One region of the Lactococcus sp. S47 genome, then DNA from elsewhere that is predicted to be linked to it. Evidence: riboswitches for the same ligand, from Rfam matches in the RefSeq annotation. Region 1 holds a riboswitch; the other holds the start of a gene.
What was found. A riboswitch is a leader RNA that binds a small molecule or an ion and turns the genes downstream of it on or off. The one in region 1 is predicted to bind fluoride.
Positions count from the first base shown of each region.

Region 1 (16,101 bases):
GCAGACTTGGCAAGTAAATACAACAAGAGTATTGCTCAAGTGGTATTGCGTTGGTCTCTTCACAAAGGATATTTACCACTTCCTAAATCAGTAACCCCTGCAAGAATTAAAGAAAATGCAGAAATCTTTGATTTTGATTTAAGTATTGAAGATATTGCTTTTATTGACAGCCTTCATGGAAAAGCTGGTTTGGCTAAAAACCCTGATGAAGTTGATTTCTAAAGAATAATTATGAACATATTTTACTGACAGATTGTTTAGATCTCTTAAAAGACAGCAGAGAATTTGGTCAGTAATTTAAAAAAGGCCTGTCAGTAAAATTTTGCTGACAGGCTTTTTAGATTTTTGCTATAATAAAGAAAAATGATCAAATATCAAGGAGAAATGATGAAAAAAGCACTTGTTTTAGTTGATTTTCAAAATGATTTTATTGATGGAAGTTTGGGCACGAAAGAAGCACAAGCCATTATCCCAAATGTTATTGAAAAACTCTCTCAATATTCTAAAGAAAATCGTCTAGCAACCCAAGACACCCATTTTGAAGATTATTTAACGACACAAGAAGGCAAAAATCTGCCAGTTATTCATTGTCAAAATGGTACTTTTGGTTGGGAAATTCGTAAAGAAGCTCAAGTTGGCTTTGCTAAAATTTTTGAAAAAACAACTTTTGGTTCCAGAACATTGGCAGAATTTATTCGAGATGAAAATTATGATGAAGTTGAACTTGTCGGAATTTGTACGGATATTTGTGTTGTTTCCAATGCCTTGTTAATCAAAGCCTATGCGCCAGAAGTAAAAATAAGTGTTGATGCTTCTTGCTGTGCTGGAGTTTCACCTGAAAAACATTTGGCAGCACTTGAAACAATGCGTTCTTGTCAAATAGAAATCACGAATGCCTAATTTTGCTAAAAAGTTACTGACAGGTCTGTCAGTAATTTCAACTTGACAAAATCCTTATGATAATTGATAATGGAGTGAGAAATAAGAAAAATTTTGAAGGTGAGTGCGAGGTATAAATTTGGATTATCATCAATTATTTTCCCGCTTGAACGAAAAACTTTCAGAAGAAAATTTGCAACTTCACTTACATTGTGTTGGTGGTTTCGTGCTTGAATATTATGGAATGAAGGCAACAGAAGATATAGATGCCTTTTATGAAAGTACCGAAAAAGTTGAAAAAATCATTCAAGAAATTGGTGAAGAATTTCATGTCGGAACCTCTAATGAACCTTGGTTGAGTCAAGCAGTCGGCGAAGTCATGTCTCATTCAAAAACAGATGAAACAATTATTTTTGTGGAAAGTCATTTGACTGTTGGTCTGTCATCACTCGAATCTATTCTTATCGATAAAATACAGGCTGGCCGAACCAAAGATGTTCCAGACATCGCAAAAATAATGAAAAAATTAAAAATTGAAAGTCCAGATCCTCTCTTAGAACGATTTAAACATACAGATGGTTCAGCAGACCCAGCGGTCATTTTAGAGGCTTTTAGTTTAGCTTACGGTGAAGATGCCTTAAAAAATTATTTACGAAAAAATCCAAAAATACTGAGGTTATTGCAATGACGTGGATTGAATATCTCCTGAATGCTGCTCAAAAGTCTAAATGGAATTTAGAACTTTGGGTCCGTTATTTAAATAAAGTGATTCAACGGGACAAAATTTTACTTTCAAAAACAGATATTGATTATTTAATGAGTTCTGAAGAATTAACTTCTTTTCAACGCGTTTTTCTTGAACTCGCGCTTGAAAAAGAAACAACACCTTGGGAAATGACTGTTGGCATGTCTGAACCGACTCAATCGATTCATCTTCAGTCTGTTTTAAAAGAATTAAAAAAAGAATGAATTAACTTTCATTCTTTTTTTATTTTATAAATTACAATTTATTTAATACGAAGATATTGACCAATTAAAATGGTATCACTTGATAAATGATTCCAAGCCTTAATTGAAGCAATTGGGCTACCAGATTTTTGTGAAAGTCCCCAAAGCGTATCTCCTTTAACAACCTTATGGATAGAGGTATTTGAAGCTGCAGAAGAGTTAGAAGTTGAACTCGTAGAGGCTGAGCTTGAACCTGTTGAAGAACTTGAAGAACCGGCAGATTGTGAAACAATCAAGTTTTGTCCAATGAAAATTGTATCAGAATTCAAATGATTCCAACTCTTGAGTTGAGCAATCGTCGTTTTATATTTGACAGAGAGTCCCCAAAGCGTATCACCAGATTTAACCTTAATCGTCGTCTGTGAAGCTGGTTTGGCAGGAGTGACCGAAGTAGTAGGCGTTGTAGTTCCGGCAGAATTTCCTGAAGAAGTTGAACTATTTGTATTAGACGAAGAACTTGAAGTTGTCAATACAAGCTTTTGCCCAATATAGATGACTGTACTTTTAAGATTGTTTGCGCTTTGAATTTGAGCAACACTAATTCCATATTTTTGCGAAATTCCCCAAAGTGTATCGCCAGATTTAACTGTATAAGTGGTTGAGCTTGTATTTGAATTATTATTGGTATTTGTAGCTGTTGAACCACCGGAATTAGAAGTACCAGCAGAAGAAGCACCGTCAAAACGAGTCAAATTATATTGAGAAATAATTCGATTCAGGGAAGCACCATAATTAGGGTCAGTTGCATATTTTCCTGTTAAAGCTGCGGTTGCAGCTTGATAGGTTGCCGCGTTTGCTCGCCAAGCTTTAGCATAATAAGGACCATTTCCAAAGTTTGTAGTTTTTAAAACATAAGCATTATCTTGGAAACTTTGATTAAAGGAAGGATAAACCCTAAATGGCATATCTTTTGTGACCCATTTACCATTGAGATATTCTTGAGTTTTAAAAACAACGCTTTTTCCTTGATAAGTTCCTTGAATACCGAATAAATTATAATAGGGGGCACGAGAAAGTTGGCTTGAACCCCAGTTACTTTCCAAAATAGCTTGAGCAATCATAACTGAAGGATAAAGACCATTACTATCGGCAACTGGTTTTGCTGATGCAGCAATACTTTCAATAAAAGCTTCTGTCGAATTGGTTGCAGCCTGAACCATTGGGCTTGTTTGTTGGAGCAAAAGCTCGTGAGTGGTCGTCAAAGTTCCTGCAATGAGAACAGCGCCAGCAAATTTGGTCGCTGGTTTATAAAAAGCCAGTGGTTTTTTGGCTTTCTTTTTTAAATGTCTATTTTTAACTTTAATACGAGAAACTGGCATAAATAATTCCTTTCCTGAAAATACAGAATAAAATAAGTACTACCCTATTTTACCACGGTTAATGGAAGAAAAAGATGACAATTATGTGGCGGTTTGTAAACGTTTTTTATTTAATGTTTTATATTGGCTAGAAAATGTGAGAATTTAGATAAAAAATCTGATTTAAGACGCAATGATTACATTTTAAATACAAAGAGATTATATTTTGCTTTGCGAAATTGAGAAAAGGGAATGAAAACAAGCAACACAAGATATTGTGTGTGTTTACATAATTTAACCTATATATTGTGTCATTTTCGAGAATTTGATAAAATAGATGATGTAATTGAAGAGGATGGTTAATATGAAAAGTGAAGTAAAATATCAAGATGTAACACTAGAAGAAATTAATGTGATAAAGCGTGACGGACGCTCAGTGAAATTTAACAGTGAGAAAATTTTTGATGCTTTGACTAAAGCGGCTAAAAAAGTCGAACTGACAGATATGTCGGTTCTTTCAGAACTTACTGACAGAGTAGTCAGTGAAATCTTTACTCGTTTTTCTGAAAATGTCAAAATTTATGAAATTCAATCGATTGTTGAGCAAGAACTCCTTGAGTCTGGTGAAACTCAATTGGCTGAAGAATATATCTCTTATCGTGCTAACCGTGATTTGGCCCGTACCAAAGCAACGGATATCAATTTCACGATTGAAAAATTAATTAATCGCGACCAAACTGTCGTTAATGAAAATGCCAATAAAGATTCTAACGTTTTCAATACTCAACGTGATTTGACAGCTGGTGCGGTTTCCAAAGCAATTGGTTTGAAACTTCTTCCGCCACATGTGGCAAACGCTCACCAAAAGGGTGATATTCATTATCATGACCTTGATTATAGTCCATTTACTACAATGGCTAACTGTTGTTTGATTGACTTTAAAAATATGTTTGAAAATGGTTTTAAACTTGGAAATGCGCAAGTAGATTCGCCAAAATCAATTCAAACAGCAACTGCGCAAGCCAGTCAAATCATCGCTAATGTGGCTAGTTCACAATATGGTGGTTGTTCATTTGACCGTGCCGATGAAGTATTGGCGCCTTACGCGAAATTAAATTATAAAAAACATTTAAAAGAAGCACAAAAATGGATTGATGGTGCTGAAAAACAAGAAGCTTATGCTCGTGAAAAAACAGCCAAAGATATCTATGATGCAATGCAATCTTTAGAATATGAAATTAATACTTTGTTTACTTCAAATGGTCAAACGCCTTTTGTAACAGTTGGTTTTGGTCTTGGAGACGATTGGTATGCGCGTGAAATTCAAAAAGCAATTTTGAATGTCCGGATTGGTGGTTTAGGTTCAGAACACCGTACTGCTATTTTCCCTAAATTAATTTTCACACTCAAACGTGGACTTAACCTCGAAGTAGGGACACCAAACTATGACATCAAAGAACTTGCGCTTGAATGTTCAACAAAACGGATGTACCCTGATATTTTGAGCTATGATAAAATTGTTGAATTAACAGGTTCATTTAAAGCTTCAATGGGTTGTCGTTCATTCTTGCAAGGCTGGAAAGATGAAAATGGGAATGACGTGACTGCTGGACGTAATAATCTTGGAGTTGTTACAGTTAACCTTCCACGTATTGCTCTTGAAGCCGCTGGAAATAAAGAAAAATTCTGGGAAATCTTCAATGAAAGAATTGAAATTGCTCATGATGCCCTTGCTTTTCGTGTTGAACGTGCTAAAGAAGCACAACCTAAAAATGCACCTATTCTCTTTATGAATGGTGCATTGGGACGTCTTGATGCCGAAGGTTCAGTTGATGAATTGTACAATAAAGAACGTGCAACTGTAAGTTTAGGTTACATTGGACTTTATGAAGTGGCGACTACTTTTTATGGCCCAACTTGGGAAAATAATCCTGAAGCTAAAGCTTTTACAATTGAAATTGTGAAACGAATGCATGAAGATTGTGAAGATTGGTCTAAAGCCTCTGGTTATCATTATTCTGTTTACTCAACACCGTCAGAAAGTTTAACTGACCGTTTCTGCCGAATGGATAAAGAAAAATTCGGTTCAGTTGCAGATATTACTGACAAAGATTACTATACTAATTCTTTCCACTATGATGTGCGTAAAAATCCAACTCCATTTGAAAAATTAGAGTTTGAAAAAGACTATCCTGTTTATGCCAATGGTGGATTCATTCATTACTGTGAATATCCTGTTCTTCAACAAAATCCGAAAGCTCTTGAAGCAGTCTGGGACTTTGCCTACGATCGTATTGGATATCTTGGAACAAATGCACCAATTGACCACTGCTATGCTTGTGGATTTGAAGGAGATTTTGCGGCAACGGAACGTGGGTTTAAATGTCCACAATGTGGCAATGATGATCCTAAAACCTGTGACGTTGTCAAAAGAACTTGTGGATATCTTGGAAATCCGCAAGCACGTCCAATGGTTCATGGTCGTCACAAAGAAATTTCATCACGTGTAAAACATATGAATGGTTCTGTCGGAGCCTTGAACGATGGAAATTTGATTGATTCAGTCGAAGTTGACGAAGCGAAATCAAAATATTTTGCGGAGAAATAAGTATGAACAATCCAAAACCAGGAGAATGGAGAGCTGATGAACTCTCACAAAATTATATTGCAGATTATAAGCCCTTCAATTTCGTTGATGGTGAAGGGGTGCGCTGCTCACTTTATGTGAGTGGCTGTATGTTTCATTGCGAGGGCTGCTATAATCAAGCCACTTGGTCATTTCGTTATGGAACGCCCTATACCAAAGAGCTTGAAGATAAAATTATGGCTGACCTTGCTCAGCCTTATGTCCAAGGACTGACGCTTCTTGGTGGGGAACCTTTCTTGAATACGACATTTTTGATTCCTTTGCTCAAACGGATTCGTCGTGAGTTACCGGATAAAGATATTTGGTCATGGACAGGTTATACATGGGAAGAGATGTTGCTTGAAACAGATGACAAATTAGAAATGCTTGATTTGTTAGATATTTTAGTTGACGGTCGTTTTGAATTATCAAAGAAAAACTTAATGCTCCAATTCCGTGGGTCATCAAATCAGCGGATTATCGATGTACCAAAATCTCGAAAACAAGGACAAGTTGTCATTTGGGAAAAACTCAATGATGGTGAAAAAACTTTTGAACAAATTCATAAAGAAAAATTAATTTAAAAGTTACTGATGGACATTTGAGTATATCCGTAAGCGCTAAAGTGCCAACGGCTATCTTCTGACAGAAATTCTGTCACTAAAAATAAGCACTGACAAATGCGTCAGCGCTTATTTTTTAAATAATTTTGTAAAATCTGGTTCGTCGTCAGTAATTTTGAAATCTTTTAGCGCCGATTTTAGAGGGAGATGTTTCTTTTTTCCTTTTAAATAATTTTGACTTTCTTTGCTTTGGGCACTTTCGGCTAAAGAATTTTGCTTTTGTATAACTCTATTTTCAATTTTTCTTTTGCTTTTCTTATTTTCGTCGGTGCTTTCAAAAGATTCATCTGGAAAAGTTTGAGAAAGTTGCTTGATAATGGTTTCTAAACCAAAGTTACTACTAATCCAAAAGGGTGTATCGGTTGCTTTACAAGCTTCTTTAGCAAATTGAACTGAATGATGAGCCACATTGCGGTTTCTCATAACGACGAAATCAGCTTTGGCAACAAGTTGGTCAATCTCAAATCGATTAGGTTTTTTCTTATCAAAACCAAGAAAAGAAACGCCAACTTTTGCCAAGCCCTCTCTAAAATCATGCCAATATTTAACTTCACATAGAACAAGTAGTGTTTTCATGTCATTCCTTACTGATGCTCTGTCTTTACTGACAGGAGCGAATTATAGTGATTATAACACAATTTTGCTTAATGATAAATGTATTTTTTTAAATATAAGTTTCAAAAATTTGACCTCATAAAAATAAAGTGGTAAATTAATAGTAGATGGGTATGGTGCACACCCGAAACCGTTTCAAGAAATAGCTTGAATCTAATGGCGCCTACAAAGCAAAGTCTTTTTTTGCCTTGTAGTCTGCCATTTTTTCTTTGACTTACAAGGCATTAAAGGCAAAGAAAAGGAGATTTATTATGACAGTCACAATCGAAAACATCCACGCAAGAGAAATTTTTGATTCTAGAGGAAATCCAACCGTTGAGGTAGATGTTAGATTAACAGATGGGACACTAGGACGCGCAGCAGTACCCTCAGGAGCATCAACCGGAGACCGTGAAGCAGTTGAATTAAGAGATGGTGGAGACCGTCTTCAAGGGAAAGGCGTTTCTAAAGCCGTCGCAAATGTCAATGGCGAAATTTATGAAGCCTTGAAAGGACAATCACCATTTAATCAAGCAAAATTAGATCATTTGATGATTGAGCGTGACGGGACAAAAAATAAATCTCGTTTAGGGGCTAATGCAATTTTAGGGGTTTCAATGGCCATTTCTCGTGCGGCAGCGAATAGTGAAAAAATTCCACTCTATCGCTATCTTGGTGGAGTTGATTTGGAACTTCCACAACCCTTTTTCAATGTCATTAATGGTGGAGTACATGCCGATTCAGGAATTGACGTTCAAGAATTTTTGATTACACCAGTCAAACGGGAAAGCTTTCGCGATGGTTTAGAAAAAATTGCAAATATCTACCATACTCTGAAGAAAATTTTAGCTGACAAAGGGCTAGAAACAGCCGTAGGTGATGAAGGTGGCTTTGCCCCTAAACTTGGTTCTACTGAAAATGCAATTGCTACACTTTATCAAGCAATTGAAAGTGCAGGATATGTTCCTGGTGAAGAAATTGCGATTGCCATTGACCCAGCTTCAAGTGAATTTTATGATGATAAAGAAAAAGTTTATCGTTTTGAAGGGCAAAAATTGACTTCTAAAGAACTATTGACTTACTATGAAAATTTAGTTGAAAAATATCCAGCACTTATTTCCATTGAAGATGGATTTTCTGAACATGACTGGGAGGGCTTTGCAGCTCAAACGAAAGCTCAAGGTCAAAAAATTCAATTAGTAGGTGATGATATTTTTGTGACAAATCCTGAAATTTTCAAAGAAGGAATTAAAAAAGGTGTAGCAAATGCTATTTTGATTAAACTTAATCAAATCGGAACAGTAACTGAAGCGATTGAAGCCATTAGTTTAGCGAGAAAAGCAGGCTATAAGACAATGATTTCTCATCGTTCAGGTGAAACAGTTGATAGCTACATTGCCGATTTTGCGGTAGCCATGCATGCTGGCCAAATAAAAACAGGTTCAATGGCTCGAAGTGAACGGGTTGAAAAATATAATCAATTCTTGCGAATTGAAGAAGAATTAGGAAAAGATGTAGCTCTTGCTAGTTTTCCAGGATAGATAAAAATAAAAAACATTAATTTTTATAATTAATGTTTTTTTATTTTTAAGAATGTGAATTTATAAAGGAGAAGAGGGGATTCGAACCCCCGATACGCTTGTGACGTATACACACTTTCCAGGCGTGCTCCTTCGGCCACTCGGACACTTCTCCGATTACTTTAATATTATAACAAAATACCTTCTCGTTTAGCAATGACTTTTGAATGTTTTGTTTTGGCGATAAAGAATGTCATTTTTAGTAGAAATATAAAACTAAATGCTTAAAAGTGTCTAAAATTTGGTATAATAAGGGCTATGAATAAAATTCTCGAAGTAGAAAATTTAGTTTTTAAATATGAAAAAGAAAGCGATGTAAATCAGCTTAATGGGGTTTCCTTTTCGATTACAAAAGGGGAATGGGTTTCGATTATTGGCCAAAATGGTTCTGGTAAATCGACAACTGCTCGACTGATTGATGGTCTTTTTGAAGAATTTGAAGGAAAAGTCAAAATTGATGGAGAACTTTTGACTGCTGAAAATGTCTGGAATCTTCGTCGAAAGATTGGGATGGTTTTTCAAAATCCGGATAACCAATTTGTTGGGGCAACAGTTGAAGATGATGTCGCTTTTGGTATGGAAAATCAAGGAATTCCACGGGAAGAGATGATTAAACGAGTCGACGAAGCTTTGCTTGCTGTCAATATGCTTGATTTCAAAACCCGCGAACCCGCGAGACTTTCTGGTGGACAAAAGCAAAGGGTAGCTGTGGCCGGAATTATTGCTTTGCGACCTGAAATCATTATTCTTGATGAATCAACCTCAATGCTTGATCCGACCGGGCGTCAAGAGATTATGCGCGTGATTCATGAAATTAAAGAGAAATATCAACTGACCGTTTTATCTATTACTCATGACCTTGATGAAGCAGCAAGCTCTGACCGAATTTTAGTGATGAAAGCAGGAGAAATAATTAAGGAAGCGGCACCGTCTGAACTCTTTGCAACGAGTGAGGATATGGTTGAAATTGGACTAGATGTTCCCTTCTCTTCAAATTTAATGAAAGACCTGCGAAAAAATGGCTTTGATTTACCAGAAAAGTATCTGTCAGAAGACGAATTGGTAGAGCTTTTGGCTGATAAGTTGCGCTAAATTTACTGACAGAATTTCTGTCAGTTACACGCGATTAACGTGAGTGTGAAATTGGCGGATAAATGAAGTTTCTGTCAGTTCAAGGCGATTAATGAGAGTCCTTGAATCGGTGACTTAATAAAATTCTAGTATGCTAGAATTTCTGTCATTAAAATGGATATTATTGGATTTGAGAAAAAAGAAAAATGATTAAATTTGAAAAAGTAAATTATACTTATCAGCCCAACAGTCCCTTTGCCAGTCGTGCCCTTTTTGACATTGATTTAGAAGTCAAAAAAGGAAGTTACACGGCTTTGATTGGGCATACTGGTTCTGGTAAATCGACACTTTTGCAACATCTGAATGGATTGTTGCAACCTACACAAGGGACGGTTAGAGTAGGTGATATTGTTGTCACTTCAACAAGTAAACAAAAAGAGATTAAACCTGTCCGCAAAAAAGTAGGTGTAGTCTTTCAATTTCCTGAAAGCCAACTTTTTGAAGAAACGGTTTTAAAAGATGTCGCTTTTGGACCACAAAACTTTGGAATTTCAAAAGAAGAAGCTGAGAAAATTGCTGCTGAGAAACTGGAAATGGTTGGTCTTTCAAAAGAATTTTGGGAAAAATCTCCTTTTGAACTTTCAGGAGGACAAATGCGTCGTGTGGCCATTGCTGGGATTCTCGCGATGGAACCAGAAGTTTTGGTACTTGATGAACCAACAGCAGGCCTTGACCCAAAAGCTAGAATTGAGATGATGAAACTTTTTGAGAGTATTCATCAGACGGGTCAAACCGTTGTTTTAGTCACTCATTTAATGGATGACGTGGCCGATTATGCTGACTACGTTTATCTTCTTGAAAAAGGACATATTATCAGCTGCGGTACTCCGTCAGATGTTTTTCAAGAAGTTGATTTTTTGAAAGCACATGAATTGGGAGTGCCAAAAGCGACTCATTTTGCTGACCAACTTCAAAAAACAGGAGCCTATACTTTTGAAAAATTGCCAATCACACGAGTTGAACTTGTTAATTTACTAACAAGTCTGTCAGTAAAATCAGGAGGTGAAAACTGATGCAAAATATGCTGATGGGACGTTATATTCCAGGTGATAGTATCATTCACCGCATGGACCCGCGTTCAAAACTTTTGGTGATGATTGCTTTTGTTGTCATTATCTTTTTGGCTCATGATTGGTTAGGTTATCTTCTTTTAGTGCTTTACACTTTAGCGGGTGTTTTATTATCCAAAATTTCAGTTTCCTATTTTTTAAAAGGCCTACGGCCAATGATTGGTTTAATTCTGTTCACAGTTATTTTCCAAATGCTTTTTACTAATGGTCAACATGTCATTTTTAGTCTATGGTTTATCAAAATTTCCACAGAATCTTTGATTAATGCCGTCTATATTTTCTTTCGCTTTGTCTTGATTATTTTTATGTCAACAATTTTGACGCTGACCACGCCACCATTGACCTTGGCTGATGGAATCGAAAAAGGCTTAGGACCTTTGAAAAAAATCAAAGTCCCTGTTCACGAATTAGGTTTGATGTTATCTATTTCTTTACGCTTTATTCCAACATTAATGGATGACACAACAATGATTATGAATGCTCAAAAAGCCAGAGGAATGGATTTTGGCGAAGGAAATTTACTGAAAAAAATCAAATCAGTCATTCCAATTTTAATTCCATTATTTGTCAGTTCTTTCCGCCGTGCGGATGACTTAGCAGTCGCAATGGAAAGCAGAGGCTATCAAGGGGGAGATGGACGTACAAAATACCGTCAACTCAAATGGAAAATGCGAGATAGCTTGCTCGTTGTATCTATTATCATAATGACAATTTTACTTATTTTATGGTCAAAAGTTTCCTAAATAAATGCTCAAGAGGAGAAAAAATGATTACTTTAAACGTAAATAGCTTGGAAAATGCAGAAATTTTTTGGAAAGAATTAGGTTTGGAAGATGAAGTAGCACTTAATGAAACCTATGACCCAAATCCTGAAACTTTAGCAATTTCAGTAGAAACAATTGATGAAATTCATGATAAAATCATTGAACTTGGACTTCCTGTAAGTCCAATTACGCCAGCTGTTGATGGAAGATTCATGTTTTCTTTTATTGCTCCTGAGGACAATACCTTTATTGTTATTGGTGAATGGGTCGAAAGACCCTACACTGGAGAAATGCGCACTGAATTTTTTGAAAATGTAAAAGAACTAATTCCACTTGCGCCAGAACGTCTGTCAGAGCTGACAGAAGGCCAATTTGTACTTTTTGGACGTGTCACTTGTCCTTGGACCAGAAGATTTGTTAAGGCTCTTCCTGACTATGCTGACAAAATGATTTATTACGTTGACACAGAAAATACAGACCTCAATCCAGAATTACAAGCGATTCGTAAAGCTCACGAAGTAGAAACCGTTCCAACATTTATGAAGAGAAGTGCTGACGGAACTTTTATCAAATTTGATAAAAAGAAAGAAAGTCTTTCTGAGTTTATAAAATAAATGCTGACAGTTCTGTCAGTAAAAAAACAGTTTCGGCTGTTTTTTCTTTAAGCAGAATTGAAAATTTTCCAAATATTTGATAATTTGCTATAATATAGAACAATAATATTGTAGGTAAAATGATTCTGTCAGTAAATTTTTACTGACAGAATCATAAAAAGGCCTATAAAGTGTCATCAATAACTGAATGGCCCTAGAATGGAGTAAAAATGGAAGCACAAAAACTATCAGCACAAGAAATAATTCAATTTATCGGGAACGCTGAGAAAAAAACACGTGTCAAGGTAACCTTATCAGGAATGCCTAGTTTTAAAGCAGCTGGTTTTCTTGCTGAAAATGGGCGTCCAAATTTTAAGGCACTAGCCAATAAAGGAATCCAAGTTCTGGGAGATTTTCACACACATTACAGCTTAAAAATTATCATTGGAGATTGGCAAGCAGTACGTCCATTGCTTTCTGGCTTGACTGAGAATAAAGATTACACCCTAGAACTTGAAGGCCGAAATTCAGCTGTTCCTCTCCTTGATACCAGAGAAATCAATGCTCGAATTGAGCCAGGAGCAATTATTCGTGACCAAGTAACTATTGGCGATAGTGCGGTCATTATGATGGGGGCTATCATCAATATCGGAGCTGAAATTGGTGAAGGCACAATGATTGATATGGGGGCAATTTTGGGTGGCCGTGCGACGGTTGGTAAGAACTCTCATATTGGTGCTGGAGCTGTTTTGGCTGGTGTTATTGAGCCTGCAAGTGCTGAACCTGTTCGTGTTGGGGATAATGTCCTTGTGGGAGCCAATGCTGTTGTAATCGAAGGAGTACAAGTCGGTTCAGGTTCTGTTGTTGCAGCAGGGGCAATTGTTACCCAAGATGTTCCAGAAAACGTTGTTGTTGCTGGTGTTCCAGCTCGAATTATCAAAGAAATAGATGAAAAAACACAACAAAAAACGGCTTTAGAAGATGCCCTTAGAAATTTGTAAAATTAAAGAAATAGCTTATTTCTGAACTTTTGTTAATCTTAGCAAAAGTTTTTTTGCTAAAAAGAGCAATATACAGCCAAAAAAGAGTAAAATAAATAAAAAAGATTGAAATTAAGCCTAGTAATGAGGAAAAAATATGATAAATTTAATCGAAATCAGACGGCAGCTTCACCAAATTCCTGAAATTGGTCTTGAAGAATACGAAACTCAAAAGTATTTACTAGCCATTATTCAAGAACTGACTCAAAATAAACCATTTATTCAAGTAAGAACATGGCAAACCGGTATTCTAGTTTATCTAGCAGGAAGTCAGGGTCAAAAAACAATTGGTTGGCGAACAGATATTGACGGTCTGCCTATTGAGGAATTAACTGATTTACCTTATGCTAGTAAAAATGGACGAATGCACGCTTGTGGACACGATATTCACATGACCGTTGCTCTTGGTTTATTGGAAAAAATGAGTGAAAGCCAACCAAGAGATAATCTCCTCTTTCTCTTTCAACCTGCTGAAGAAAATGAAGCGGGCGGAAAATTAATGTATGATGCTGGAGCATTTGAAAATTGGCTTCCTGATGAATTTTATGGATTACATGTCAGACCAGATTTAAAAGTAGGTGATATCGCTACGAATCAGCATACGCTTTTTGCAGGGACTTGTGAAGTTGAATTATCCTTTATTGGAACAGGAGGACATGCTGCTTTTCCCCACACAGCAAATGACGCTTTGGTAGCAGCCGCTTATTTTATCACTCAGGTTCAGACGATTGTAAGCCGTAATGTGGATCCGTTAGCTTCAGCAGTGGTTACATTTGGAAAAATGGAGGCTGGGACAACGAATAATATTATCGCTGAACGTGCTTTTTTACATGGAACTATCCGGAGTCTGACCCAAGAAGTCAATGAATTGACTCAAAAACGTTTAAGAGAACTTGCAAATGGAATCGCGCAATCTTTTAACATGGAAATTGAGCTTAAACTTAAACAAGGCGGCTATCTTCCAGTTGAAAATCATCCTGAACTTGCTAAAGAACTGATGGAATTTTTCAAAAAAGAAACTAAGGCTAATCTTATTGACATCGCTCCAGCCATGACTGGTGAAGATTTTGGTTACCTTTTGAGCAAAATTCCTGGAGTCATGTTTTGGTTAGGAATTGATAGTGATGCTCCCCTTCATTCACAAAAAATGAATCCAGACGAGCACGTTCTCAATTTTGCTGTTGATACAATTAGCCAATTTTTACAATTTAAAGTTAATAGGTTATCAGAAGATGAAAAAACAATAAATTAATGGCTTTAATCTTAAGAATGGATATGTTAAGATAGGAGGATAGAGTTTTTTTAAATCATTCAGTAGTTAAATTGTTACAATTGAACTTTTTTGAAATGATAAAAGTTATTTAGGGAAGAATAATGAAACAAAGAAGATTAAAATCAAAAGGAGCAAAAAAAGCTTTTTGGAAGCTTACCTTGCTTATAGGTGCGTTATTAATAGTGGTAGCGGGAGTAGGAACCTATTATTATGATCAAGGAGTTCAAAAGCAAAAAATTGCTTATGAAAAACAAGTAGATGAGGCGAGAAATGCAAAAGACAAGGCTTATGATTCAAGAAAAGCAAACGATATTGAACAGGCTCATAAGTTAATTGATAAGCTTCATGTTAAAGATAAAACATCTTTAGATAAATCAATGAGCCAATTGACAAACTATTTGTCAGAGATTGACAAAGTGAACCAGATTGTTGCAAAAGCCCATGAAAATATAAGTGAAGAAGGAATAAAAAGCTCTGAAGAGGCTTTAGAATTATTAAAGGCTCCATATGAGAAATCAGACAAAGAAGCATTGGCAAAACAAGTAAATGCTGACAAACAAATACTTATTGAACGTCAAAAAGAAGCGGAGCGTATTGCGAACGTTCAAAATCAATATGCAAATAAAAAATTGATTGCCTTGACCTTTGATGATGGACCAAACCCTAATACGACCCCTCAATTATTAAAAATTTTATCAGATGCACAAGTTCCAGCAACCTTTTTTGCTTTAGGAAAACAAGCCCAAGCCTGCCCCCAAATTATTAAAGAAGAAGCTGATAGAGGAAATGAAGTCGCTTCGCATACATGGGACCATAAAGACTTGGTAACACTCTCACCAGACCAACAAAAGCAAGAAATTGAGAGTGCAAATCAGTTAATTAATAAAATTACAGGTAAAAACGTAACACTCTTCCGTCCACCTTATGGGAGTTATAATAAATCTGTTTTAAGTCAAACAAATTTAAGTGCAGTTAATTGGACTGTTGACACAAATGACTGGCGTTATCGTACAAGTGCTCCAGTTGTTCAAAATGTTTCGACTTACGCTCATGATGGAGCAATCATTTTGATGCATGATATTCACCAATGGTCAGTAGATGCTGTGCCGCAGATTATTCAAAATTTGAAAGCACAAGGTTATACCTTTGTAACGGTCAGCACTTTGCTAACAGTACAAGATGGGGGAGCTAAGGCTCAACAAGTTTATTTTGGTAGATAATAAAATAAGAAGAGGAGAAGTGATTCTGCTCTTTTTATTCGTTTTTAACGAAGGTTTATTCTAAAAAATTCATATCCAATGAGTTTATTCTTGACAACTTATGGGAAACTTGATATACTAATATAGTCGTTTGAGAGAAACGCAGGCGTGGCTCAACTGGATAGAGTACCTGACTACGAATCAGGCGGTTGTAGGTTCGAATCCTACCGCTTGCATAAACAGAATATGGCGAAAGTCATTTTTTTGTTTGATACTGATATTTTAGATAAAATGAGAGAAGTATCGGTAAGAATTTAAAAATTCTAAAATAATATTTGGAACTTCGCGATAAGCGCGAAGAACTGAATTGCTAAACGCTAAAGCGTCAAGCACTTCATGTCCGGGAAGTAGCTCAGCTTGGTA
Region 1 is NZ_JACVUB010000002.1:199,897-215,997, reverse strand. Features, by position in the region: gene IAE52_RS03485 (aldo/keto reductase) at 1-222, shown strand, start outside; gene IAE52_RS03480 (cysteine hydrolase family protein) at 388-900, shown strand; gene IAE52_RS03475 (DUF6036 family nucleotidyltransferase) at 1,019-1,567, shown strand; gene IAE52_RS03470 (hypothetical protein) at 1,564-1,848, shown strand; gene IAE52_RS03465 (LysM peptidoglycan-binding domain-containing protein) at 1,887-3,206, opposite strand; gene nrdD (anaerobic ribonucleoside-triphosphate reductase) at 3,550-5,793, shown strand; gene nrdG (anaerobic ribonucleoside-triphosphate reductase activating protein) at 5,790-6,395, shown strand; gene IAE52_RS03450 (DUF2325 domain-containing protein) at 6,504-7,010, opposite strand; fluoride riboswitch at 7,150-7,222, shown strand; gene eno (phosphopyruvate hydratase) at 7,301-8,569, shown strand; tRNA gene IAE52_RS03440 (tRNA-Ser) at 8,636-8,723, opposite strand; gene IAE52_RS03435 (energy-coupling factor ABC transporter ATP-binding protein) at 8,867-9,700, shown strand; gene IAE52_RS03430 (energy-coupling factor ABC transporter ATP-binding protein) at 9,886-10,752, shown strand; gene IAE52_RS03425 (energy-coupling factor transporter transmembrane protein EcfT) at 10,752-11,552, shown strand; gene IAE52_RS03420 (thiol-disulfide isomerase) at 11,576-12,187, shown strand; gene dapD (2,3,4,5-tetrahydropyridine-2,6-dicarboxylate N-acetyltransferase) at 12,397-13,167, shown strand; gene IAE52_RS03410 (N-acetyldiaminopimelate deacetylase) at 13,304-14,458, shown strand; gene IAE52_RS03405 (polysaccharide deacetylase family protein) at 14,581-15,699, shown strand; tRNA gene IAE52_RS03400 (tRNA-Arg) at 15,841-15,914, shown strand.

Region 2 (16,101 bases), on a different contig from region 1:
GCTCGTGTTCCCCAAATGGCTGCATCCATTTCTTGAGCGCGTCTTGTCCCAAATTCCAACAAAGGGTCATCCCCAATTACAGATTTGATACGAGCAGCTTTAGTAGCAATCAAAGTTTGGAAATTTATAATATTAAGAATAGCTGTTTCGACCAACTGACATTCCGCAAGCGAACCTTCAACCTGCACTAAAGGTTCGTTAGCAAAAGCAAGTTGTCCTTCTTGCATCGCTCTAACTGTTCCTGTAAAACGCAATTCTTTTAAATAATTTAGAAAATCTTCCGGATAATCTAATTCACGCAAATAGGCAATATCTGTTTCCGAGAATTTAAGATTCTTTAAATAATCAACCATTCTTTCTAAACCAGCAAAAACAGCATAACCATTTTTAAAGGGCATCTCACGGAAAAAAACCTCAAAGACCGCCTGACGCTGATGTCGTCCAAGCTCAAAGTAAGTTTGCATCATATTAATTTGATATAAGTCCGTATGTAATGTAAGACTGTCGTCTTGATATAGATGTGGCATAATTTTTTCTCCCATATTCACTTCCGCTAATCATACCGATTTTAACGCAATTCTAATCTTTATTTTATCAAATTTTGCCCTAAATTTGTACTGGGAACCCTTTATAATTATACAATAAATTATAATTTAAATTTCGCCATGTATTTTATATAAAACTAGTCAATTTTTTGCTCCACTTATGTTTTTTGTACTACAATAGAAGTAATGGAGAAAGGAGAGGATTATGATTAGTTATCTAAAGAAACTACTTAAACAAAATGATAGTGTAAAAATCCACTTAATAGACGGAAGTGTCGTCTCTGCCTTACATTTCAAGAAAGGTTACAGCAACGGAAATTGCCTTGTAATTGATGAGGATAACACCGAGCATTATATTAACAGTAGATACATTGTCCAAATCGAATCTTAAATTAAAGAACTCCCTTGAGGAGTTTTTCTTTAGTCTTATAGATTGCGATGAGCTATGGTACAATATAAATTGACTGATTCAAAATATTGGTAGATTAAATAATTTCAAAAATTAAGGAGAAAGCCCCCTTATGGATAAAGGGAACAGAAAAAAAGTAGGTCTATTAGGAGGAAATTTTAATCCAATTCATCATGCTCATTTAATGATGGCTGACCAAGTTGCCCAACAAATGAATTTGGATAAAGTATTACTAATGCCTGAAAATATTCCACCTCATGTCGATGAAAAAGAAACCATTTCTGCAAAACATCGAGTCAAAATGCTTGAGTTAGCAATCAAAGAAAATCCTAGACTCGGTCTTGAGTTGATTGAAATTGAACGTGGTGGAAAATCTTACAGTTATGACACGCTCAAACTCCTGACTGAAGCTAATCCTGATACCGATTATTATTTCATTATTGGTAGCGACATGGTGGAATATCTTCCCAAATGGTACAAAATTGATGAACTCCTAAAACTTGTGACATTCATTGCCTTAAGAAGAACGGATACAATCTCCAAAAGTCCTTATCCTGTTACTTGGCTTGATGCTCCCTTGTTACCAATTTCTAGTACAATGCTAAGGGAAATGTTTGCCAAAAATATTGAACCCACTTACTTCTTACCTCAAAACGTTATTGATTACATTAAAACTGAAAAATTATATAAAAAAAAATGACCCAGATAGGTCATCTTTTTGTTTAAACTTCCAAATTTAGAACTTCTTGCGCATAAATGGATGAATTTCCATTCAAAACGTAGGCAATTGTCATAATTGGTAGGATATATTGAACCGAACCAAACCCAAAGACCTCCGCAGCAATAAAAATTGGGCCAAAATAAGAGTTTGTTGCGGCTGAAAAAATTGAAACATAACCCGCAGCAGCCACAAATTCGACAGGTAAACCAAAGAGCATAGCCAAAGCTGCACCCAATGTTGAACCAATAGCAAAGAGTGGTGTGACTTCCCCACCTTGGAATCCAGCAGAAATTGATAAAACCGTAAAGATTAATTTTAATATCCAATCATATCCATTGATATGTCCACCATTAAAACTTAAAGAAATCAAATTAGTCCCAAGACCAGCATAACGGTCCAAATGAATAACAAGTAAACCAATTGAGATGACAATTCCCATCAAAATAATTCTATAATAAGGATTAACAATTCTTTTAGCGACGGTTGCTTTCATAAAAGCTAAAGATTCCGCAAAAAATCTTCCTACAAGTCCAAAACAAACGGCAATGACAGCCAATTTTAAAAGAACCAAAGGGTCAATATGAATGTTAGTATTGATTGCGAAAGAAAATTTTTCTAATCCCAAACTGCTTGAAGTCCAACTTGCAACATATGAACCAACCAAAGCTGGGATTAAAGCTCTATACTCAATTTTACCCAACATTAAAATTTCAATAGCAAAGAAAGTTGCTGCGATTGGTGTTTGAAAGAGCCCTGCAAAACCAGCAGCCATACCAGTAATCAAAAGTATTTTTTTAGCTTCTTTTGCTGAGAGTTTTTTACCAATCGCATGTCCAATCACACCACCGATTTGAACTGCAACTCCTTCACGACCAACACTGGCACCAAACAAATGAGAAAGCCAAGTCGAGAAAACAATCAGCGGAACAAGACGTTTTGGAATATCTTCTCGCCCATGATTCCCCGCTTCAAAAATTAGGCCCATTCCTTTTTGGCTGTCTTTACCAAAATTCTTATAAATATAAACGATTAAGAGACCAGCTAAGGTTAAAAATGGAATTAAATATAGGGCATGACTATCTCTAAATTCAGTAATATAGATAAGCCCTCGACCAAATATAGCATCAACAATACCAATTAATCCCCCAATAATTACAGCTAAGAAGACATATAAAATTGCGCTTCTTGAAATTCCTACTTTAAAAAAATTCATTTTTGAAACTCCTTGTTTGTGAGTTTAACTCACTTTATAATATTTTACAAAACAAAAGGCGCTACAAACAAGACTACTTGGAGATAGCCTTTTGTTTGTAGGCGCCATTAGTTTTAAGATTTTATTCTTAAAGCGGTTTCGGGTGTGCACCATACCCATCATTTATTAATATTTATTTTAACATTTTATGAAATATTTGCAAGAAAAAGCTCAGTCGCGCATCCCATTCTTACGTTGAATTTCTTTAAGTTTATCCGGAGTAACATCTTCTCCTGTTTTTTCATCAATAACTTTGATGGTTTCAACTTGTGAGCGGAAATTTGCTTTAACACTATCGAGGTAAGTACGACGTAAAAGGGCTTGTTCTTCAAGCTCAGCTTCTGATAATCCTTCTGCTTTCTTCTTACGCGCTAATTCATTAATACGTTCTACTTGTTCATTTGTAATTGCCATTTCTTAGTTCCTTTCTTCATGAATATTGTTAAAATTACTGACAGAACTCAAATTTTACTGACAGCTTTTTAGAGTCATAAATAAACTTTCTGTCAGTAAATCTATCAATTTTATTTTGTATTAATCAAAGAAAAATCAGCCATAACACTTGTTAATGCAACAACTTCTGACAACAACGCAATACGATTATCACGAACTGATAAATCTTCAGCCATTACCATTACACTTTCAAAGAAAGTTTCAATTGCAGGTGCAAGTGAATGAACAATTGCTCTGAATTTTTCTTCACCAGGCATATAAGTCCATTGATTTTGAAGAGAAATAACAACGTTATAAAGAGCTTCTTCTGCATCTTCTTCAAAAAGTGTTGGATTTATTTCTTTAATATCTTTTGCTTTTTTAACCAAATTAATTGAACGCGAAACATTTTCAATTGCTGGTTTAAAAGGTTCGTGAAGTTTGTGCCCATCAATGACAAAAGCCGATTCCATCATGTTTGTAATATCAAAGCTTGAACTATTAATTGCCGCTTCAACAATATCATGACGATCGAGTTTTTCAAGCAAGAGTTTTTGAATACGTGCTTTGACGAAATCCAAAATTTCAAGATGATTTTCACCTTCAAATTGGTCGATAAATAAAGATAAATCGAAATGCCAATTCATTTTTTCAATAATACGAATCAAGCCTTGTACTGCTCGACGTAGAGCATAAGGGTCATTTGAACCAGAAGGAATTAAACCAACATTAAAGAAAGAGAGGACTGAATCAATTTTGTCAGCTGCTGCAAGCACAGAACCGACTTTTGTTTCAGGCAATTCTCCCTCGGCTGAAGTTGGCATATAATGTTCACGAATTGCTGCAGAAACATTTGCATTTTCACCAGCTAAAAGCGCATATTTTTCACCCATTACCCCTTGTAATTCATCAAATTCTCCAACCATTCCTGTCAAAAGGTCAAATTTATAAATTTCAGCACTACGAGCAACGTCTCTTTTTTCTTCATCTGTCAAACCAGCAATATCAGCTAACTTAGCGGCTATTTCTTTTGTTCGCGCCATGTGTTCAGTAATTGAACCAATTTTAGCATGGAAAGTTACTTTAGCAAGTTTAGCGACCAAATCTTCAATTTTAAGTTTTTGATCTTCTTTCCAGAAAAACTCTGCATCTTCAAGACGAGCAACCAAAACTTTTTCATTTCCAAGCACTACATTTTCAATATTTTCAGCGTTCCCATTACGGACAGAGATAAAGTTTGGTGCGAGTTGACCTTCTTGGTTATAAACTTCAAAATAACGTTGATTATCACGCATTGATGTCACTAAAACTTCTGCTGGAACAGAAAGATATTTAGGATCAAATGAACCAACAAAGGCAGTTGGATATTCAACAATATTATTTACTTCTTCTAATAAATCTTTATGCAAAGTAACTTGCCATTTATTTTCAGACGCAAGAGCCAAAATTTGAGCTGAAATTTCTGCTTTACGATGTTCAGCATCAACTAAAACAAAGTTTTCTGGCATTTTGCTAGCATAATCATTTGCATTTTTGAGTTCAACCTCAACATTTGCCAAGAAACGATGGCCTCGTGAAAAACGATTTGCTGTTACGTCCAATAAATCAAAAGCAACAACTTTATCTTCTAGAAGTGAAACAATCCATTGAATTGGACGAACAAAGAGAAAATCATTATTTCCCCATTTCATATAAGTTGAGAATGTCATTTTTGCGATGACTTCATCGCCAACTTTAGACAGAATTTCTTCTGCTTTTACTCCGTCAATATGTTTTTTAGCATAATAATAATCACCCTTAAGGATTAAATCATCTGGAGTAGCTCCTTGTCCTCTTGAGAAACCTTGAATCGCTTTTGACCAATTCCCTTGCGCATCTTTAGCAATTTTAGCAGATGGACCTTTAACTTCTTCATCAATCGCTTCTGACGCTTCTGCCAAACCTTCAACAATAATTGCTAAACGACGTGGAGTTGAAAATTTAATAATTTTATCAAATTCTAAACGATTTTCTTTAAGAAAAGTTTCCATTCTTTCGGCTAATTGATTGATTGAAGGAGTCACCAAATGTGCTGGAATTTCTTCCAAACCAATTTCAAGTAAGTAATTTGTCATTATTTTTCTTCTCCTTCTACAATCTTAGTATATTTTCCTTTTTTACCAAGGTATTTTTCACGCAAAGCTTCATCTTTTAAGAGCGGGAAACCAAGTTTTGCACGTTCTTCAATAAAAGTTTTTGCTACCTTACGTGCCATTGTACGAACTCTATGCATATAGCCTGCACGCTCAGTTACAGAAACTGCTCCACGTGCATCAAGTAAATTGAAAGTATGTGAAGATTTCAAAATATAATCATAAGCTGGGTGAACCAAGCCTTTATCTAATAAATCAAGCGCTTCTTGTTCATATTCTCCAAAAAGTTTAAGTAAAAGCTCTTGGTTTGATTCTTCAAAGGCAAATTTAGAATGTTCGTATTCAGGTTCTTTGAAAATATCACCGTAAGCTACGCCATTCCCCCATTCAAGGTCATAAACAGAATCAACCTCTTGAATAACTGTCGCAATACGTTCCAAACCATAAGTGATTTCTGAAGTTACGGAATCAACTTCAATTCCTCCAACTTGTTGGAAATAAGTAAATTGAGTACATTCTTGCCCATCAATCCAAACTTCCCATCCAATACCGGCACATCCCATTGAAGGATTTTCCCAGTTATCTTCAACAAAGCGGATATCATGCTCTAAAGCATCAATTCCAAGTTCAGCTAAACTTTGAAGATAAAGTTCTTGGATATTTTTTGGAGATGGTTTTAATACAACTTGGAATTGGTGGTGTTGGAACAACCGATTTGGGTTTTCACCATAACGACCGTCAGCAGGACGACGTGAAGGTTGCACATAGGCGGCTCCCCAAGGTTCAGGTCCGTTTGAACGCAAGAAAGTGTAAGGGCTCATTGTTCCTGCTCCTACTTCATTATCATAAGCTTGCATCAAGTTTGCCCCTTGTTTAGACCAAAAGCCTTGTAGGGTCAAGATAATATCTTGAAATGCTAGTTTTTTATTTGCCATTATTTTCCTCCGAAATTCAAAAAACCGCAATTCACACACTCATCAATCCTCGAAAAAAATCCGAAAAGAGACAAAGGGTGCAAATGCACGGTTCCACCTTTATTTTTTACTTTATTTGTGTTCATTACAGTTTTAAGTTAAGCCATTATTGTTCTCGAACTTTCACTATCTTCGAGTCGCTACCTATAAATTCTAGCTCTATTTTCCCATTTTGTCAAGGCAAAATAAACTGATGCCCTTACTTCTGTCTTATTTGGTATCAATTTTCTGGTTTTATCTATCATATTCAAACATAATTATTTTCTTGAATAAAAAGTAAATTGCCTTCGTCATCAATATTGATTTCAGATTCTATAAGAGAATAGTTATCAGTTTCAGATTGAATAATGAGTGTATTTCCGCATTTTTCAACTTTTTTTCCTGATGTCCCTACGGGTTTATCGATAATAATATCAATTTCTAAAAATTGTTGAGCTAACATTTGGTTCATTTCTTCTCCAAGTTGACTTAATAAAATAATAACATCAACTCCAAGGTTCTTTAATCTTTTAACTATGAAATCTGCCTTATCAAAAGGGTTAGAAAAGATAGTCTCCGCACTCGGATGTGAGCGATAAACAATATCCATTGTTGTCAAACCAAATATTCCTATTTTCTTACCTGATGTTGTATTTTTAAGGAGATAAGGAATAAATTTTCCTTCTTTTACTAAAGGATTTAAAAGTTTATCATCTTCAAAATTAACATTAGCGGCTAAGATTGGAAAATTTATTTTATTTAGATTTTCCACTATTCCTTTTGAACCCTCATCAAATTGATGACTTCCCAATGTCGTCGCATCAAAAGGAAAGGTATTCAGGAGGTCTTGCTCATCATTTTTGTGCTCAATGTTATTAAAAATGCTATTTCCATCTCCTAAAACTAAAGTTTCTATGACTCTTTTTTTATTTTCTTCTTTGATTTTATTAATTAAAGAAAAATCCTTATCAAGGGTGAGATGAGTATTATTTATATGTAAAATGCTAAGTTTCATTATCACAACCAAACCTATATATAGTATTTAATATCTATATTTTATCATAAAAAACACAATATATTGTGTTTTAAACTTTTTTCTAAAAATAAAAAGATGACTTCCGTCATCTTTTTAATGATTTCGATTATAAATCACACTCGAAATAAAGGAAAGAATAATAAATACAGCTCCTAGAAGTCCTGTAACAACCTCACCAATCTCCCATTTGATACTTGCTAAAATTAAAAATGCAAGCGTGAGAATGGCCCAATGTGCTCCGTGTTCAAGATATACAAGGTCATTCAATGTTCCTTTTTGAACAAGATAAAGCGTTAGACTTCTTACAAACATCGCTCCAATCACACCTAATCCTAAAAGAATAATAATCGGGTCTGCTGTAATTGCAAAGGCACCTATTACCCCATCAAAACTAAATGAAGCATCTATTACTTCCAAATATAAGAATAAAGCAAGTCCAGCCTTACCAGTCGCAACCACACTACTTGTTGTGTTTGCAGCTTTGCTATGACTCATCGTTTCTCCAAAACCGTCAACAAGCATGAAAGTTAGGATTCCTAAAATTCCAGCAAATAAAACAGCGTGAGCATCTTTAGCAATAAATTCCGATGTGATTAAAAGCAAAATAATGGAAATAATTGCATTTGCTGCCGGAAAATTTCCAATTTTTTGAAGGATTTTCTCTGGTATTTTAAGCCAAGTATGTGCCCGTTCATCAAAGAAAAATCCTAAGGCTAGCATCAATAGAAACATTCCACCGAAAGCTGCGATTTGTGGATGAGCATGGTGCAAAATATAGCCATAGGTTCCTACTGTATTGGGATTTCCCTTTTCTAAAGCTAATTTTAAAGCACTGATAGGGTCAATTTGGGCTGACACTCCAACAATCAAGAGTGGAAAAATCAAACGCATTCCAAGAACGGCAATCAAAACTCCTAAGGTTAAGAAAGCTTTTTGCCATGCAGAACTCATTCGTTCGAGAATACGTGCATTCACAATAGCGTTATCCATAGATAAGGAAATTTCTAGAACAGCAAGAATAAGCGTAATAAAAAGTCCATTCCACCCAGCATAAACAAATGCGATAATTAGGGCAATTAAACTAACAATAAATGAGCCTCTGAATATTTTCATAGGTCTCCTCTTCTAAAATAATCTTCTCATCTATTCTAACATACTTTTTACACTCTCACTGTGCCTAGAACTATGCTTTGCCTGATAAAGATTATCGTAAAAATGAGCAAAATCGTAAAAGAAATTGTCAAAATAAGGTCGACTTTTGCTTTTGAAAAGACTTTTATGAGTAAATAATAGAAACTTATTCCAAGTAAGGCTCCAAGTGAGTTAGTGATGAGGTCAGTAATATCCGTTGCACCAATGGCAAGAAGATATTGTAGACTTTCAAATGAAAAACTTAATAAAATGGAAATTGCCAATTTATTTAAAAAGGAGATTTTTGGTGCATTCATAGTCAATAAAATACCAAAAGGAATAAAAGCTAGAATATTAAATAAAACCTCGCGACGACCACCGGACATGGCTAAAGGTGTCAGATTAAGACTTCTTGTATTCGTCATTTCAAGAAAAGCAAATGGATGAAAAGAAAGTTTAAATAATACCAGCCAAACCAGTCCTAATATATAAATGAAAAATAAAAGCTGTGCTAATTTTTTTGTCATTTTTCTCCTTTCTTAAGAAAATAGGTTTTCGATTGTTGTTCTTTTAGTATTTTAACTGATTTAACTTAAACAGAAACCTTTATCAGTTATGATATAAATAAAAAGGGAATTCTCCCTTTTTAAAATCAATATTTTATGACAGGAATTCAACTTCTACTTGTTGACTGTCCCCTTTTTTCATGATTATTTTTCCATTAAAAGTTTCTGTCAGTAAATTCATGACTTCGTCAACCTTTTCTTCGTCAATAAAACATTTTACTTTGATATCCGACAAAAACTCACTATCCGAAATTTTGATTTTTTGGTCAATTAAAAAGCGCTGTAAGCTGTCATAGAGGCTGTAATCAAGGTTTAAAATAAGCTCACGTTGATTGATAAATTCAACTAAACCAACAGCTTCGATGGCATGATTTACACTGCCCGCATAAGCACGAATTAAACCACCAGCACCTAATTTTATTCCACCAAAATACCGAGTAACAACGGCACAAACATTGATTATTTCTTTTTTCTTTAAAATTTCAAGCATCGGAACACCAGCAGTCCCTGACGGCTCTCCATCATCACTTGTTCGTTGAATTTCTTGACGGTCACCTAATGTATAGGCCGAGCAGTTATGATTGGCTTTCCAGTGTTCTTTTTTGATTTTCGCAATAAAATCACGCGCTTCTTCTTCAGATGAAATTCTTTTCAAATGGCAAATAAATCGTGATTTTTTAATTTCCTCTTCATTGATAAAATCAGTTTTTATAGTGATAGTCATGCTACTGATTTTAACAAATTTTGTTACATTTTAACAGCATTTTCGTATAGAATAGTATGAGCACTAATCAAGAAAAGTTATTTGGCCGTTTATTATTAAAAAATGATATTTTACAACTTATAAAAAGTACTGACAAGATTTCTGTCAGTAAAATTTTTAGTAATTTTTTGTTAGAAGCGAAGGTGAATCCAATTTTGGGAATGACTTCAATTTCTTCCAATAAAATAAAATGCAACCGTTGTGGGACTGTTCATATAAAAAATTCTGTCAAACTTCCAATTGGTGTATTTTACTGTCCAAGTTGTATTCAATTAGGTCGAGTCCGCTCCGATGAATTCTTGTACTTTCTGCCACAAAAGAATTTCCCAAAGAAATCATATATAAACTGGTCGGGAAAACTGACAGAGAATCAAAAATCAATTTCAAATGCCCTCTGTCAGGAAATTAATTCTCATCAGCAAATAATTGTCCAAGCTGTGACTGGAGCTGGAAAAACTGAAATGATTTATCAAGTCATTGAACAAATTTTAGAAAGCGGTGGAGTTGTTGGTCTAGCTAGTCCAAGAATTGATGTTTGTCTTGAACTTCATCAGCGATTATCACGTGATTTTTCCTGTAAGATTCCACTCTTATATCATGATGGCGACAGCTATTTCCGAGCTCCATTAATAATAATGACCAGTCATCAGCTTTTACGTTTCAAGGAAGCTTTTGATTTGCTGATTATTGATGAAGTTGATGCCTTTCCCTTTAGAGATAATGAAATGCTTTATTTTGCGGCAGAAAAAGCAAGAAAAATAGAAGGAAATTTAATATATTTGACCGCAACTTCTACTGACAAACTTGAAAAAGATATAAAAAAGCAAAAACTCTATCCTTTGTTTCTCCCGCGTCGTTTTCACAATTTTCCTTTAGTCGTGCCTAAATTTTTTTGGAAAAATAAATTTGATAAGAAATTAATTGAGCAAAGAAATAGTGGCTTTCCTCTTCTTATTTTTGCTGCTGAAATTGAATTTGGACAAGAATTTGCAAAACAACTACAATTGAAATTTCCTAAAGAAAAAATTGCTTCCGTTGCTTCAACAACAAAAGATAGATTGGAAATTGTTAAAGCTTTTAGAAATAAAGAAATTACTATTTTAATAGCGACTTCAATTCTTGAACGGGGAGTCACTTTTCCAAATGTTGATGTTTTTGTCATCAACAGTGAGCACCCAAACTTCACTAAATCCGCACTGATACAAATGGCTGGACGTGTGGGTCGTAGTCCTGAACGTCCAACAGGCTTAGTTAGTTTTTTTCATTACGGAAAATCCAAAGCAATGTGTCAGGCAGTTAGAGAAATCAAAAAAATGAACCAACTGGGAGTTTTTTCATGATAAAGTGTTTGCTTTGTTCAAGAAGTATTGCTCAAAACTTTCTATTTAGTGAACTTTTCCTACTCAAAAGTCCTCAAAATCTTTTATGTTCTAAATGTCAAAAAAATTTTGAAAAGATCCCTGAAGCTCACTGTCCTCGCTGCTGTAAGCCAAATGTCCATGAGATCTGTACTGATTGTCAAAATTGGGAAAAAAGAGGATACAAAATCAGACATCAGGCAATTTTTCACTACAATCAAGCAATGAAAGATTATTTTAGCCAGTATAAATTTGTTGGAGATTATCGATTATACCAAATTTTTGAGCCCTATTTTAAAAGTATTTCCCTAAAATCTCCTTTGGTTCCAATTCCTATTTCACCAAAAAGATTAGAGGAACGTGGTTTCAATCAAGTGACTGCTTTTCTTCAACAAGATAATTTTATTGAACTTCTTGAAAAAGAGAATTCGGTCAAACAATCTAGCCTTAATCGAAAAGAACGATTGGAAAGTCCAAATCCTTTTCAATTAAAAAAAGGGCTAAAAGTCCCTACAAAAGTTATATTAATTGACGATATTTATACAACAGGTACCACCTTATATCACGCATCACAAATTCTAAAAGAAGCTGGTGTTCATGAAATAAGGAGCTTTTCTCTCTGCCGTTAATCATTAAATCAAATAAAAAAGCCTTTCAGCTTTTTATAAATTCTTTATTTCATCTGACCATTCAATAATCTTTAAATTACTAAATCTTTCTTGCCACCTAGCAAGCTTATTTTCATAAAGTATTCGATTATTATCGACATGATAAATTGGCCGAATTGTTTTAGTAAAAATATCTTCTAAGCCGTAGGGAGCAAAAATTTCAATATTGCGTGAATTACCACTTATGCCTACAGCATGAACCGTAGCAATCCAACGCTCAATCGCATTTTCTGTGTTTTTATACGGTACTTTATTTCCATTATGCCAAAGATGCATGTATGCTTCATTATGAATATCAAATTGATAGGGAAATTTTTCAGATAAAACTTTTTCTAACTTTTTATCATTTTTAGCAGAGCTGTCAGCAGAAATCTCTTTATCAAAGTACACAATATCAATATCGTGAATTCCTGTCATTAAATTATTTCCGTCAGAATAATTCCAAACCGTTTGAAAGACACTTCCTGCGGCTAGATAATAATTAGGCAAATTTAAAACAGAAACTTCATCCAAAATGAACATCAATTCGGAGTTCTTTTTCAATATTTTTAGAAAATCATTTTTTCTATCCATTTCCGCTTATCCTCTAAAAGAAAAGATGCCAAATTTTAGGTAAAAATACAATCAGACCAACAATCAATGCAAATCCCGAAATAACTAAAACTGCCCCAGCTGCCATATCTTTGGCTCGTTTTGCACGCATATAAAATTGGTAATCTGATGCTAAATCCACCACATTTTCGATAGCAGAATTAAAAAGTTCTGCCATAAAAACTAGAAAAATTGACAACAACAAAAAGAGCCATTCAAATTCTGAAATTTGAAAAACGAGACCAAAAACAATGGCTAAAAAGGCTGCCAAAGCATGTTTACGCATGTTACGTTCTTCTTTAAAAGCTGTCCAAATTCCAGACAGTGCAAAGTCTAAACTCGAAAGTAAATTAGGATTTTTCCAACGGGCCCTATCCTCTTGAACAGGTCTTTTACCATTATTAAAATCCTTTTTCTTAAAGAGTTTTACATCTTTATCTTGTGAGTCCATAGGCAGTTAAAATCTCCTCTTGCAAACCAAACATTTCTGACTCTTCTTCTGGTGTGTAGTGGTCATAACCATTGATATGCAAAAAGCCATGAACAGCTAACCAACCATATTCACGTTCAATCGAGTGACCATAATCAGCAGCCTGTTCAGCAGCCTTGTCTATTGAAATAAACAATTCACCAATAAATGGATCCATTTCTTCCAACAATTCCTCTGGTAATTCCATATCTTCATCAAAGAAAAATTCTGATTCATCAGGTTTATATTCTAATGAGATAACATCGGTTGGTCGGTCAGTTTCGCGATATTGCAAATTCAACTCATGTGAACGAGCATTATCAACAAAAGTTACTGACATTTCTGTTGATTCTTTCAAGTTCAGTTTTTTAGCAGCAAAAGCTAAAACTTCTTTGGTTTGTTCAATAATCTCACTTGGCACTTTGCCTGTTTCATCAACTAATTCTACGTACATTTTTTTCCTTATTTAATTACTGACAATAATTCATAAAATAGCCCTAAGTAGCTCAATATTTTAGCTATTTCTATTATTCTGTCAGTAAATTTTAATGACAGACAGAACTGTCAGAGAATTTCTCATTCAATCTGTCACTTACAATCAACAATTACTTTCTGTCAGCCTTTTTTTGCAACATTTCCTTACAAAAGGACAAAATGGGACCTCTTGTGGCAATTAATATATCTTCTGGCAGATTATCAAAGGCAAACCATTGACAGTCAAGAACCTCTGATTCTTCTAAAAGAATCTCTCCAGAAAAATCATTACAAGTAAAAACAGTATCAACAATATGAACTTCATCCCCATTTGGATAGAAAAAGTGTTGTTCTGTCCCAGAAGCTACAGTGTACAATTTTATTTTTCCAGCTTTTAAGCCAACTTCTTCATAGAGTTCACGTTTCGCTGCTTCTTCAACCTTTTCATTCGGTTCAACTGACCCACCATGATAACACCATTTCCCATTATCTGCCCGTTTTTGAAGTAAAATTCCTCGATTTTCATCATAAATAATCAAGCTTGCACATGCAATTACCATTGGGACATGCCCAATTTTTTTGCGCAAATCCATGACATAACCTTCGGCCATTATTGTTTCCTTCTTATCTAGAAATTTGATCAATCTGACATTAACAAAAGTCCCAAACTATTCATCACCATAGGCTTTGATAATTTCAGCAACAACTGGATGTCGAACGACATCTTTTGCCATGAAATAAACAAAATCAATTGATTTCACATGACTTAATTTATCTTTGGCATCAATCAAACCTGATTTTACTTTATTAGGTAAGTCAATTTGTGAAATATCTCCATTAACAATCATTTTAGAATTAAAACCAAGCCGAGTCAAAAACATTTTCATCTGCATCGTTGTTGTATTCTGTGCTTCATCCAAAATGACGAAGGCATCATCAAGCGTACGACCACGCATGTAAGCAAGCGGAGCAATTTCAATAATTCCTCGTTCCATCATTCGCTCAGTTGCCGTCTTTCCTAAAATTTGGAAAAGGGCATCATAAACTGGTCGTAAATAAGGATCAACCTTTTCTTGCAAATCACCTGGTAAGAACCCAAGACTTTCACCAGCTTCTACAGCTGGTCTTGTCAAAATAATTCGTTTCACCTGACCATTACGTAATGCTTGAACAGCCATCACAACAGCTAAAAACGTTTTCCCTGTTCCAGCTGGTCCAATTCCAAAAACAATATCATGATGTTTGACAGAATCAACATAAGTTTTTTGAATCAGATTTTTTAGTCGAATTGACTTTCCAGCTGCATCTTTCGTCAGTTCAACTTCATAAAGTGCAGTGAAATTTTCAATATCATCATTTAAAACCATCTTTATTGCAATAATGACATCTGACGCATGAACTGGAACTCCTCGACCTACTAGTACCTGCAGAGCTTGGAGGGCTTTACGAGCTCGCTCCCTTGTCAATTCATCCTCAGAAACGATTTGAACCGTTTCGCCACGATAATTAATCTCAACCCCTAGTTGAGATTCAACTAACTTCAAATATTTATCTTGTACCCCAAAAAGTAGACTTGCATCTTCTGGATTTTCTAGTTTAAATTCAATTGAATTTTTAGTCAAATACACAATCTCCATTAATCATTTTCTTACATTATAGCACATTTCATATTTTAATTTAAATCACACCTTACTGAATATAAAGAAAAACTCTATTTTAAAATAGAGTTAAATCAATTTTAGTAAGCCATCATTTTTTTATTTCCTCGATAAAGTTCTACGATTGTCCAAATTAATAAAAAGAGAACTCCCAAAATAAGAAAACCAGAAATAAGATGAGATAGTCCAAGATTATGAGGTATAAAGTTGGCAATTTGATCTGGCAAACCAATCAAATTAAGATAGGTCAAAGCAATAACTGAAAACCAACCCAAACATTTAATAATCAAATTATTTTTAAAATCACCCATCTCCTTTTTACTATTAGTCAACATCAACAAAGGAATAATTGAAAAAGGTAGAGCAAAGGCTAGAAAAACTTGAGAATTATTCATCAAATTATTAATTGCTTCATGCTGTGCTTTCAAAGTTTGTCCTTTTGTCATAGAAACACATATCAAAACCGGAACAACTGAGAGTAAACGTGTTACTAATCTTCTGGCCCACATTGGCATTCTCATATGGATAAAACCTTCCATAATAACTTGACCAGTTAAAGTCCCTGTAATAGTAGAATTCTGTCCTGAAGCAAGAAGAGCTACGGCAAACAAAGTGGATAAAGCTCCTGTTTTTGCTACATCGGCAAGCAGTCCATTGCTTAAAACAGTTGGATTAGAGAGGGCATCATATAAACCAAAGAATGATGGATCATCAATCACGCCCGTTTTGAATACGGCAACTCCCATGATTAACAAGAGGGAATTCACAACAAAAGCCACTGTCAATTGAATATTAGAATCCCATGTTGAAAATCTCACCGCTCTAGCAACATCTGCTTTATCCTGATGATTGATTTTTCGGCTTTGTGAAATAGAAGAATGGAGATACAAATTATGAGGCATAACTGTAGCACCAATAATCCCTAAGGCCCCTGTTAAAGGAG
Region 2 is NZ_JACVUB010000001.1:190,703-206,803, reverse strand. Features, by position in the region: gene IAE52_RS01005 (nicotinate phosphoribosyltransferase) at 1-527, opposite strand, end outside; gene IAE52_RS01000 (nicotinate-nucleotide adenylyltransferase) at 1,067-1,654, shown strand; gene IAE52_RS00995 (voltage-gated chloride channel family protein) at 1,677-2,888, opposite strand; fluoride riboswitch at 2,980-3,054, opposite strand; gene IAE52_RS00990 (DUF896 domain-containing protein) at 3,099-3,341, opposite strand; gene glyS (glycine--tRNA ligase subunit beta) at 3,452-5,473, opposite strand; gene glyQ (glycine--tRNA ligase subunit alpha) at 5,473-6,426, opposite strand; gene IAE52_RS00975 (bifunctional metallophosphatase/5'-nucleotidase) at 6,713-7,459, opposite strand; gene IAE52_RS00970 (DUF475 domain-containing protein) at 7,574-8,593, opposite strand; gene IAE52_RS00965 (VanZ family protein) at 8,641-9,138, opposite strand; gene IAE52_RS00960 (YigZ family protein) at 9,272-9,901, opposite strand; gene IAE52_RS00955 (DEAD/DEAH box helicase) at 9,958-11,280, shown strand; gene IAE52_RS11665 (ComF family protein) at 11,277-11,927, shown strand; gene IAE52_RS00945 (nucleotidyltransferase family protein) at 11,961-12,539, opposite strand; gene IAE52_RS00940 (diacylglycerol kinase family protein) at 12,553-13,008, opposite strand; gene ybeY (rRNA maturation RNase YbeY) at 12,992-13,480, opposite strand; gene IAE52_RS00930 (NUDIX hydrolase) at 13,632-14,111, opposite strand; gene IAE52_RS00925 (PhoH family protein) at 14,169-15,137, opposite strand; gene IAE52_RS00920 (Nramp family divalent metal transporter) at 15,239-16,101, opposite strand, start outside.
Region 2: it holds a riboswitch for fluoride, as region 1 does, so the genes downstream of both, IAE52_RS00995 (voltage-gated chloride channel family protein) here and eno (phosphopyruvate hydratase) in region 1, are expected to answer to the same signal.